Regions from separate parts of the uncultured Virgibacillus sp. genome, predicted to be linked through region 3. Evidence: riboswitches for the same ligand, from Rfam matches in the RefSeq annotation. Region 3 holds a riboswitch; each other region holds the start of a gene.
What was found. A riboswitch is a leader RNA that binds a small molecule or an ion and turns the genes downstream of it on or off. The one in region 3 is predicted to bind S-adenosylmethionine.

Region 1 (4,145 bases), on a different contig from region 3:
GAACGAAACTATCGTCAATCCGAACATACAGATAATCACTGCCTATAGATTTAATCACATACAAGCAGAGTGTGCTGTTTTTTTAGCTAGTTCTGTTTACTTTGCTAATATTAACGGGTCAAAGCACCCTTCCTTTCGTTAGGTAACATCACCATTTAAAAAAATGAATGATAAAGCACCCAACTACATTCCGAATATACTGATATGCTCGAAAGGTAATTCGGAGTTACTTTATCTTCATTCATTCAAAATGGTTTAATATAAGCGGCTACTAATATGCTTTCTTACTTCCACACATCCTTAGCGATATCTACTACATGTCTAACCTTATTCCATTGCTCTTCTTCTGTTATCAGATTACCTTCTTCTGTAGAAGCGAAACCGCATTGCGGACTAAGACAGAGCTGTTCATACGGAAGGTAGTTAGCAGCTTCAGCAATACGTTTCTTAATAACATCTTTATCTTCCAGCTCTGGGAACTTAGAAGTAACTAATCCTAAGACTACACAAAGATCATCTCTGTTCACATAGGATAAAGGCTCGAAACCTCCAGATCGCTCGTCATCAAATTCAAGGAAAAGCCCGTCCACATTCAACCCAGCGAAAATGGTTTCAGAAACAGCATCATAAGAACCTGTACTGAAATAATGGGAACGATAATTGCCTCGACAAATATGCATGGTGATAAGTAAATCTTTAGGCCTTTCAGCAATCGATTCATTAATCACACGTTTGCAAATATCCCTTAGTTTTTCTGGATTCATGCCCTTTGCTTGCAGTGAGGAAATCCCTTCTTCTGATAGAAAGGATGCCCATGATGTGTCATCTAACTGAAGGTAACGACAACCTGCATCATAAAATGCCTGAATTGCTTGTTGATAAGCCATAATCACATCTGGAACAAGGTCTTCGATTGTTTGATAAATATCTGTATCAAATCCAGCACGAACGAGTAACATGTTCGGACTTGGGATCGTCTGTTTGGCAACATGACGGTTCCCTACCACTTCATTCAGAAACTTAAAATCTGCGAGAAATGGATGCTCTTTATTAAACTCCACCTTTCCAGTAACATGAATGGAATGCTTTTTTGTCTCAATTCCAGCAAATTTCAAGCCATTATTTGGCTCAAATCCCTCAACACCACTTAAATTCTCTAAAAAGTCGAAATGCCACCAAGAACGCCGAAGTTCTCCATCGGTTATAGCCATTAGCCCAGCTGCCTTTTGTTTCTCTACTAGCTTAATAATTTCTGCATCTTCAATTGCTCTTCGTTGTTTTTCACTAATTTCTCCTTTAGCATATTGAGATCTCGCGTGCTTGATACGATCTGTTCTTAGAAAGCTACCTACATGATCTCCTTTGAAAGGTGCTATTCGTTCTACTGCTGTTGTCAATGTATCCACTCCTTTATAGTTATAAAAAGGCTGAGACAAAAGAATGAAGAAACAATTAAAAACGAACAATGATTGGTTGAAAATTAATTATCGTTCGTATTGATCAGAATCATTCATTTAGCACCTGAAATAAGCGAGACTCCGGCCGTAACACCACGAGTCCGAAGATCCACTAGAAAAAGCGTTTTCCTTACCAAGTTAGCTGAGACCGTTCCCGCGGAAAGCGAGTATATTTCACGATGCTGGAATGATACTCCTATTGATAACATGATTATTCGTATTTTGAGTAAATAAGTGTGTTTTGCCTCAGCCTCGTTAAAAAGAACCCTTCTGCTAAGAAGGGCTCTTTTGTATACATACATCGTCACCTTCTCATCTTTCAAGTTTATAAAACTTGCTAGAAGTAGCACCTTATTTATAAAACAGGTTGCTGAGGTGTCTTCAGGCTAGTCCCTCGACCTCTCTAGATAAGAATATTATGTAATTATTTAAATAATTAAAACTATCATAGCAATTCTATTAAAAAATAGCAAAAGATTCCTCACACTATTTAATAACTGCTGTCCATTTCACCCTTTCTAATAGCTTTATTGACATCTAATAATCAACAGATTCACCTATTATGAGGAAGCATGTAGTGATTATGTCTTTCTGCAAAAGCTACGTATGAAAAATCGACTTTTTACAAATGGTAATTATAGCTTTTATTCATTTTTTCAACCTTATACTAGATATCAAACCATCCATTTAGAGGAGGCTGTACGATGGATCACACCTGGTTCTCCCTCATTCCCTTTACTATTGTTATTGCTTTAGCTATATGGCAAAAAAGACTTCTTCCTGGACTAGTGCTGGGACTCCTTGTAGGTGCTTTTCTGTTAGAATTCAGCGTATTAAACGGAACAAAAGAAGCCGTAAACTATCTCATAACGACATTGGCAGATCCAGGGAATATTAATATTATCGCCTTTTTATATTTATTTGGCGGATTGATTGGTATGATGCAAATTTCTGGAGGAGTTAAAGGATTTTCTGAGTGGGTTGGTGACAAAATTCAATCCGAACGAGGACTTCTAGTTGTCATCTGGTTGACCCTACCTTTTACATTTATGATGCCGATGTTTCGAATAATGATGATTGGACCCGTGGTAAAATCCTTACTTAAAAAGGTGAACATGTCTCACTGGAAAGTAGGGTTCACGATGGATGTATCCACCAGTTCCGTTATCGTATTATTACCAGCTGCCACTGCTTTCGTCGGTTTCATGGTTTCCCTTATTGAAGGGGGAATTCAAAAACATAATCTGGAAGCAGATGCCTATCAAGTATTTTTGTACAGTATTCCATTTAACTTTTTTGCAATTGTAATGCTGATCATTGGACTAATTAGGACATTCTGGTCCAAGCCCAGCAAAAAGCAAACCAACAAAGATCAAAACATGCAACAGACAGATGAACATCACCGCATAGGAATTAAAAAAGAGCTATCCATGGTGAAAGCGCAGCCTTGGAATTTAATTGTTCCTTTGTTTTTATTGCTTGGTCTAACCTTATTTTTATTATGGCAAAACGGCGTAGAAAAAGGAGCTACCGGAATATTTAATGCCTTTGCAAAAGCGGATGCTACCTTTGTTATCTTACTTGCCGTATTTATTACACTCATCATCACGTTTATTTTCTATATGTTAAGGGACCAAAAACTAAGTGAAACCATTTACCACTTTTATGATGGTGGAAACCAACTCATGGAGGCAATTATTCTTCTGGTACTAGTATGGTCCTTATCTTTTGTTGCAGAAGACCTTGGGTTTTCCAAATTTATCGAGGCGACAATTGGCAGTTTTCTTCCTGCATTTACTATTCCAGCTATTGTTTTTTTAGTAGGTTCAGCTGTCAGCTATTTCCTAGGTTCATCCTTTGGAACATGGGGGATATTTATGCCACTGGGGATTGCTCTGGCAACTTCAACAGGAGCTTCATTACCGATGACAGTTGGTGCCGTATTTGCAAGCGGTTCATTTGGAGCAATGACCTCTCCGCTAGGCGACACTACCATTACAACGGCATCTATTCTAGAAGTTCCTCTTGTCGAATATGCACAGTATAAATTAAAAATTGTATCCATAGGCGTAGGTATTGCAGCAGCTTTGTACTTAGTAGTAGCATATTTTATTTAATAGGAAAAGGAAGAGGAGACTGGCCACAACCTATTGTATAGATGGAGGCAAGTCTCCTTCCTGAGAAGAAACGTCAAAGTCTCCTTGATCACCGAGTTGATGAATCGTTTGCTGAATGGTTTAGAGGGTGATGTTACTTACTGAAAGACGTATAAAGTAAAATGGGGGATTTTTGTTCCTCCACTGATGTTAGTACCACAAAGATATGACCTAAATCCCTTTGAACCATTCGGACATTTACTGGCAGTGGCAGTCGATCACTCACTTATTCATATTGTTTTCACTTTATTGCTTGAAGTGGAGATATTACTGCCAATTATATAGGCGATAAACTCTTGCTTCATATGGTTTTAAAACCATATTCTTCAGTTGCTCTTCGTTCTCTACATCGTAATTGCTGATTAACAACTTTGCTGATGAAACTATCAGAGTTTCTGTCACGTTGACATCAGCTTCTTCTTCAAATAAATTCACAAGAATTAACATTTGCTGATCTCCATCCGTTCTGGTATAGCCATACACCTGATCATGATCTGCTAAGACCAGGTTGTAACTTCCATAAATAAATGCA
Region 2 (4,145 bases), on a different contig from region 3:
ATTCCTCCTCACGTAAACTCTTGTAAACTGACCACCTATATATATCCTATTCAAATAAACGCATAAATGAATGCGTTTTCTTTAGAGACGTTATCTTTGCTTTTTTTCTGGAGCAATTCTAAAATAGATTTACTTTATACCGGAAGAAGGGATGAAACCTTATGAACGCTAATCAGGATCGGAACGGTATGATCTACACATCATCAGCATACATATTATGGGGATTTCTACCAATCTATTGGAAGCTTCTTGACCATGTTTCTCCAGGGGAAACATTAGCTCACCGCATTATTTGGTCTTTCGTCTTCACATTTTTACTTGTTCTCATTATGCGTAAATGGTCGGATTTTACGAAGGAATGGAAGGAATTGCTTCATAATAAAAAGAAGCTATTTGGTATTTCTTTGGCTACGCTAGTAATTAGTCTAAATTGGTTAATATTTATTTGGGCCGTTAATAGTAATCATGTTGTTCAAGCAAGTCTGGGCTATTATATTAATCCACTTATAAGCATATTACTAGGAATTATCGTATTAAAAGAAGCCTTTACTTTCCGTCAAACTATTTCATTTATTCTAGCAGGAATCGGTGTGCTTTATTTAACGATAAGCTATGGTGTGTTTCCTTGGGTGTCATTATTACTTGCCATCAGCTTTGGACTGTATGGTTTATTGAAGAAAAAGGTCGATATCGGACCAATGATAGGGTTAACCATTGAAACCATGCTTATTCTCCCCTTCGCAATTATTTACCTAGCCATTTACCCTGATAACGCCTTTCAGCTTCATGAATTCTTTTCATCTACGAACCTATTATTAATGGGTGCAGGTGTTATGACAGCAATTCCCTTGTTACTGTTTGCAAGTGGAGCGAAACGCATTTCTTTAGCAATGGTCGGATTCTTGCAATATATTGCACCAACATTAATGTTATTACTAGGCGTATTTATATATAAAGAAGCCTTTACTTCTGCTCATTTAATTGCTTTCGCGTTCATTTGGATAGCTCTAGTAAACTTTATGCTTACGAGCTACCGAAGACCACTGAGGAAAAAGCATGTATAAAAAGATATAACATGCTCTAGGTTTTCTTACGTTTTGGCGATGGTATTATGCCTGCCTTTTGTTACGATTTAAAACTAGTGGTTGACAAAAGATTATGTACACCTATATAATATTCAATAATTTAGAAAAATACATCTCTTATCAAGAGCGGTGGAGGGAATAGGCCCTGTGAAGCCCAGCAACCAAAAAGCGATGAAATATTGCTTTTTACGGTGCTACATCCTACAGATCCATTTTATGATCTGGAAGATAAGAGGAGGAAAGGTTAAATCCAAGCCCTCTTCTTAGGAAGAGGGCTTTTTCATTTTCCCCCTCTTCCTCCAGACACAAGGATTGCTATTCAGTAACTGGCCACGTCAATACTAGTCGTGGCAATACAGAACTACAAACTATCCTAGGAGGAATGAATAATGGCAAAATTTCACCAGAAACAACCAGATACAGTATTACTACACGGAGGTCAGGTGCCAGACCCAACCACGGGTTCTAGAGCTGTCCCTATTTATCAAACAACATCCTATGTTTTTCGTGACACGGAGCACGCACAGAATCTATTTGGCCTTACCGAACCGGGCAACATTTATACACGGATAGGGAACCCTACCGTAGATGCTTTCGAGCAACGAATTGCCGAATTAGAAGACGGTGTAGCAGCAGTAGCAACAGCATCTGGAATGGCAGCTATTACCTTTGCTATCCTAAATGTTGCTAGTACAGGAGATGAAATTATAGCTGACAGTAATTTATACGGTGGTACTTATAATCTATTTGCAAACACACTTCCTCGCTATGGTATAACGGTTAAATTTGTTAATGGCAAGAACAAGAATGAAGTCGAAGCTGCTATCACAGATAAAACAAAAGCAATCTTCGGTGAAATTATTACGAACCCTAGTCTGCACATCTTTGATGTCGAGACCATTGCTGCTTTAGCTCATTCTTATAATATTCCTTTAATAATTGATAATACATTCGCACCTTATATTGCTAAGCCGATAGCATGGGGAGCAGATGTTGTGGTCCACTCCGCTACAAAATGGATAGGAGGACATGGTACGACCATTGGAGGTGTTGTCGTTGATGGCGGAAGGTTTAATTGGAATAACAGCAAATTCCCTGGCTTTACAGAACCAGATGAGAGCTATAATGGCCTCCGTTTCATTGATGTTGGTCCTGCGGCTTTTGCTACTAAATTAAGGGTACAATTATTGCGTGATATTGGTGCGTGTATTAGCCCGCATAATGCGTTTTTACTATTACAGGGTTTAGAAACCTTGCATCTTCGTATTCCTCAACATAATAAAAATGCACAGATAATTGCCGAATACTTAGCTAAAAATCCTGCGATCGAATGGGTGAACTACCCAGGTTTACAAAGCCATTCATCAAACAAGCGAGCTAAAAAATATTTTAGTGAAGGTGCTGGATCTATCATCACTTTTGGAATTCGAGGGGGGAGAGAAGCTGGACGACAATTAATTGAATGTATTGAATTATGGTCACATGTAGCTAATGTTGGTGATGCAAAATCACTAATTATTCATCCTGCTTCAACAACGCATCAACAACTAACCGTTGAAGAATTAAAAACTAGTGGTGTTACGGAGGAAACAATTCGTCTATCGATTGGTTTGGAGTCTGTTACCGACTTATTATACACCTTAGATGCTGCTATCGCTGAAGCTACTGGCGAAGCAAAAACGATAACAACCAATGATTCCGTCGCTATCAGTTGGCTACTTAGCTCTCCGTTTGATCGTAATAATGGAAATATACGAAAAAAAACCATTGCCGTATACGGCTGGGAAGATGCAGGAGAGAAAGAAAGGGAAAAAGTCAAACAGCTACAATCTATTGGTTTTGAGCTTTATTATATAAGTCATTCAACAACTGAAGAATCTCAGCATGTGTTCAGAGACTTATCAGCTATTCCAACTGAGCTTGATGCTGTATGGTTTCTCCAATCAGACCTCCCATCAGGTGTTATCGAACAAGTTATAAATAAACAAGGAAAAATAGTATGGTTGGAACAGCCTTATCAAAATAGTACTTTAGAATATGCCAAAGCAGCTGGGATCACTGTTATTACCGCAAAAAATCCTTATGACGAGTTTTTAGCATTGCGATCACAAGACGATGCTTCTGACCTCACTCATGTTTGAACGAGCAAACAGTATGCTGGAATCAAACTAATTTTAGAAATTTAGAACTAATTATTTATGTAACAAAACTGTTTCACTTTTAGAAAGGAGGTTTACTTTTACTACCGATTGGAAAAATTATAAATAACCTTCCCTTACTGATCGCCTGTTATTGAAGGCGATCTTATTTTATCCCGTATATAACTGGCAGTAAGATCCCTACTTCAAGCAATAAAGTAAAACCAATATGGGTAAATGTGGGGATCGACTGTCAGTAAATGTCCGATTAATTGAAAGTCCTTTAGGTCATACCCTTGTGGTACTAGCAATCAGTAAGGGATAGACAAAAGCCCCAGCGGATTGAGGTTTCACTTTATTTCCTTCATTGAACAAGTTATGAAGTACATATATATAGGAAATACTTTCGAATGTATTTTATACATGAGACAATAAAGAAAAAAGGTTATGAACATAACAGCATAGGTGTGAGTAAACATGAAGAAAAACTACTATTATTTCGGTGCTATTTTTGTGATGCTTTTAGGGATCAGTCTTATCTTTTTCCTGACACATCAGCCTGACCCAAAGTTAAATGATGTTATCATTTCGGAGAAAGACAGTAAAACAAATGGGGATCAGCAGAAAGAAGCGACTAAGACAGATCAAGATGAAAAACAAGATGATCAAACGGAAGAAAAGCCATTCTCCGAAATGGTAGTAAGTGCTGTTGAACAAACCATTCAGTTCTTTTCAAATAAAACACATGTTACAGCAATAGGTGATTCCCTTACACAAGGAGTTGGCGATTCAACCGCACAAGGTGGATATGTAGGGATTTTGGAACGGGCTATTAACAAGGATAAAAAAGTAGTAACATTCGATAATCTAGGTGTCCGCGGTAATCGCTCTGATCAGCTGCTTAAAAGACTGGATAAACCCG
Region 3 (4,145 bases):
CCTGCTGTGAATTGCCTCGTTTAACGGTACCTTTCATTGGTTTTGTCGTTATCTTGCCATCCCTTAAATGGAAAAATAATTCAGGGGATGCAGACAGAATTGAATGGTCTCCAATGTCCAGATAGGCTGCATAATTAGCTGATTGCGCTTGTGCCAATTGTTGAAAATAACTTCGAGTATCACCGTTAAATTGGCTCTGTAGCCGGACTGTGTAATTAACCTGATAGGTGTCTCCGTTCTCGATATGTTGCTTTATCATTTTCAAATTTTGTTGATAATCTTCAAGGGAAGTTGTAGGTTTCCACTCTGTTAAATGAAAGGCTTTAGTATCAGCCATTATTTCATCTGATGGCTGAGCGAAAATACCGAACCACAATAGTGGCAAGGTACTACAGTTGTTTACTTGCTGAGCCGGATCAAAGGCAGGCGCTGCTTCATATGCAAGGTATCCAGCTGCATAGTAACCAGCTTCGATATACTGTTGAATAGATTGCATACAAGGTATTACTTCTTCTAACTTTGTAGTGGTTATAATAGTAATGGGATCTTTAAAGGTCATGGGCTGTTTATTACCTAAATGATTGGCAAAGTCAAAGAATAGGAGTGGTTTTTTTGGCGAATGCATCTATTTGTCCAACCTTTCGTGTGAAAAAGTTCTCTAATAACTGTAGCCCTTGTTCGGATAGTATTGCTTCAGGATGAGCTTGAATTCCTTCTATTGGATAAGTTTTATGGCGAATTGCCATAATCTCACCTGTAACTGATTTTGCGCTTATTTCAAAGCAAGAAGGTAGGGTAGCCTCCTGAACAATAAGTGAATGATACCTTGTGACAGCTAACGGATTTTTAAGCTTTTTGAATATACCTTTATGATCATGGGTAATCATTGAAACCTTACCATGCATTGGTTGTTTGGCTTTTACAATACTAGCACCAAAGGCTTGAGCAATCGTTTGATGCCCTAAACAAATTCCAATTATTGGATATAGCGTATACAGTTTTCTTACAATCTCTAGACATATACCTGCAGAAGCCGGGTTTCCAGGTCCAGGAGAGAGCAATATGCTAGATGGGTTTAATCGTTTAATGTCTGCTATTGAGATTTCATCATTGCGAGCGACATATACTTGCTGGTTTAGCTGCTTCATATATTGTACAAGATTAAATGTGAATGAATCATAATTATCGATGACTAATATCATGTAGTTACCTACTCTCTTATAAACACTTCATGCGTTATTATAGCAAATGTAGGTTAATAAGCATATGTATCCACTTCAATTAATGCTTGTTTTAAATCCTCTATTAATTCATTTGGTTGTTCAATTCCAACTGAAAACCGTAGCAGTTGGTCGTCAACACCACGCTTTATTCTTTCATCTCTAGGTATGTCAGCGTGAGTTTGTGTTGCTGGATAAGTAATAAAACTTTCCACCCCTCCTAAACTTTCAGCAAAAATGATAAGCTTCAAACTTTGAAGGAAAGGATCTATCCATTTACTTTTTCGTAAGCGAAAAGATAACATACCACCTCTTCCTGGATATAGAACATTATCAACCATTGGATGCTCTTGCAAAAAGGATACGATAAGCTTTGCATTGGCTTCATGTTTTTCCACCCGAAGCGCAAGTGTTTTTAATCCTCGAATTAATAGCCAAGAGTCAAAAGGTGATAGCACAGCACCTGAAGCATTGTGGTAATTGGCTAATTTTTCAGACAAGGATTTACCTTTTGCCACTACTAATCCAGCGAGTACATCGTTATGACCACCAATGTATTTCGTGCCACTATGAATGACGATATCAGCCCCTGACTCAATTGGCCGTTGAAGTAGCGGGGTCAGAAAAGTATTGTCAACAATTAATAGTACATTATATTGGTGCGCTAATTCCGCAACTTTTACAATATCTATCTCTTGCATTAGGGGATTTGTAGGTGTTTCAATAAAGATTGCTCTTGTTTTCGAGGATATCAGTCGCCGCGTTTCTCCGTCATTCTTGAAATCTGTATATGTTGTCTGAATTTGATATGCAGCGGCGTAATGCTCTAATAATCGGTACGTTCCTCCGTATACATCACTCGTTACAATGAGTTCATCCCCAGCATTAAAAAGAGAGAATACTAATTGAATGGCTGCCATTCCAGAACTGCAAGCATACCCACTGTCAGCGGATTCCAATTTAGCGATTCCTTCCTCTAGTAAGGTTCTTGTAGGATTTTTCGTTCTTGAGTAATCATAGCCTGATGATTGTCCCAGTCCGTGGTGCTGGTAGGCAGTTGACAAATAAATAGGTGCGCTAACTGCTCCAGTAGCTTTATCACTCTTATTTCCTAATTGTACTAATTCTGTTTCAATGCTTCTTCGTGACATAATATCCATCCCTTCATTCGATGAAAAAAGCCTCTTCTAATTAAATAAGAAGAGGCTTACATCATTCGGTTACTCTTCCTATCTGCATGCTTTCGAGCATCTGGAATTGGCACAGTTCTCTTTATAAGTCTGTTGCCGAGGCTTCAAAGGGCCAGTCCCTCCACCTCTCTGGATAAGAAAATAGTTTATGTAATTTTTAAAATAGATTACAGTTGTTTTTGCTATTTGTCAAGGGAAACTTAGGGATTTACTCCAATGTACAGTTTACAGCATTTAGATAACATGGTTTCATCTGAAGATAAGTGGAAAATAAAAGCAGATACGAATATCGCAAGAAATAAATTAGTTAAAACATTCTAAAAATTAGTTGACTAATTTTTCTCGCTAATCTATACTATTAATAACTTCACAGGAGAAACTATTTGGTTAAATACTGGAAAAATATAATAAATAGTAAAAAATCAATGGAAAAAGCCATTTAATTCTGGTTATTAATTACATGATGTTAATAGGTGATCAAATGAAAATTAAGAATCAAGATTTTTTAAAAAAAGAAAATAGAAGTTTAGTCTTAGAAATAATTCTTAATCAAGGTCCGATCTCACGTGCCGAAATTGCCAAACAAACGTCGATGAGTCCTACTTCTGCTTCTCGAATTGTTGCATCATTACAAGAAAATAAGCTAATAAGAGAGATGAATATGTCTAGCGAAGGAATTGGCAGGAAGGCCACTTATTTTATTCCAAATGAACATTCTGTATTCTCAATTGGTGTTGAAATTGACCAGAAAGTTATTCGGATCGGTTTAATGAATTTTATAGGAAAGTTAACCATTCTGAAGTACTTTGACTATCAATCAATAGATCCAGTGGCAACAGTTCAATTTATAGCAGACCATATATTACAAATGATTGACGACGAAAATCTTACATCGGATCAAATTGCTGGAGTTTGTATTGGCTTACCAGGACTTATTGAGAATGACAAAGGTGAGGTGAAATTATCTGCGCAATTTGATTGGAAAAATATCCCTTTACAAGAGATGGTTGAAGAGAAAGTAGGCTTTACCGTATTCGTGGACAATGAATTAAAATTGAAAGCGCTTGCTGAGTATATTAGTGATCCTGAACCAAAAAAAGCGTATATGGCAATGATTGGTTTTGGTAGTGGGGTAGGTTCTGCGTTAATAAAGAAAGGAGAAATCTATCGAGGTGAAGGAAACTTCTCAGGAGAAATCGGACATACTATCGTTGATCCTTATGGAATTTATTGTCCATGTGGGAATTTTGGCTGTCTCCAAACGTATATTGCTGAAAAGTTTTTGTTAGATGAAGCATCTAAAACAAAAGAGATTGAAAATATTCAGGCCTTAATCATTGAATATGAAAATGGAGAAAAGTGGGCAAGAAATATAGTTGATAAAGCAATTACCTATGCAGCAATTACGATTAATAATGTTGTTTGCGTATACAATCCAGATTCCGTCGTTCTTGCTGGTAGTTTAATTGAAAGGTTTCCGCAAATTAAAGATCAAATTATTGAAAAGTGTGAGAATCAGATGTGGGCACCTGTCATGAAGACATTTCAATTACGCACTACAAAAACGGGAGAAGATGGCGTTGTGATAGGAGCTGCCATGATTGTACTACAGCATTTTATAAAAAATATTCATGAAAAGAGTGGGGTTTAACCTATGATATCAACACCTATTATTGCTGAAGAATATAGAGGAGGAACATTAGAAAATGTTTATCAGGGATTGATTTGTGTTTTA

Region 1: linked by a shared signal. The riboswitch ahead of Q1A47_RS15875 (5-methyltetrahydropteroyltriglutamate--homocysteine S-methyltransferase) and the one ahead of Q1A47_RS01315 (methionine biosynthesis PLP-dependent protein) in region 3 are both predicted to bind S-adenosylmethionine.
Region 2: linked by a shared signal. The riboswitch ahead of Q1A47_RS10745 (PLP-dependent aspartate aminotransferase family protein) and the one ahead of Q1A47_RS01315 (methionine biosynthesis PLP-dependent protein) in region 3 are both predicted to bind S-adenosylmethionine.

Annotation. Positions count from the first base shown of each region.
Region 1 is NZ_CANMAB010000086.1:6,066-10,210, forward strand. It holds gene Q1A47_RS15875 (5-methyltetrahydropteroyltriglutamate--homocysteine S-methyltransferase) at 285-1,397, opposite strand; SAM riboswitch class I at 1,767-1,871, opposite strand; gene Q1A47_RS15880 (Na+/H+ antiporter NhaC family protein) at 2,162-3,574, shown strand; gene Q1A47_RS15885 (hypothetical protein) at 3,761-3,898, shown strand; gene Q1A47_RS15890 (alpha-glucosidase) at 3,881-4,145, opposite strand, start outside.
Region 2 is NZ_CANMAB010000042.1:14,941-19,085, forward strand. It holds gene megL (methionine gamma-lyase) at 1-2, opposite strand, end outside; gene rarD (EamA family transporter RarD) at 162-1,064, shown strand; SAM riboswitch class I at 1,200-1,320, shown strand; gene Q1A47_RS10745 (PLP-dependent aspartate aminotransferase family protein) at 1,475-3,226, shown strand; gene Q1A47_RS10750 (SGNH/GDSL hydrolase family protein) at 3,701-4,145, shown strand, end outside.
Region 3 is NZ_CANMAB010000003.1:18,459-22,603, forward strand. It holds gene pabB (aminodeoxychorismate synthase component I) at 1-625, opposite strand, end outside; gene Q1A47_RS01310 (aminodeoxychorismate/anthranilate synthase component II) at 591-1,202, opposite strand; gene Q1A47_RS01315 (methionine biosynthesis PLP-dependent protein) at 1,256-2,371, opposite strand; SAM riboswitch class I at 2,447-2,550, opposite strand; gene Q1A47_RS01320 (ROK family transcriptional regulator) at 2,892-4,061, shown strand; gene Q1A47_RS01325 (asparaginase) at 4,065-4,145, shown strand, end outside.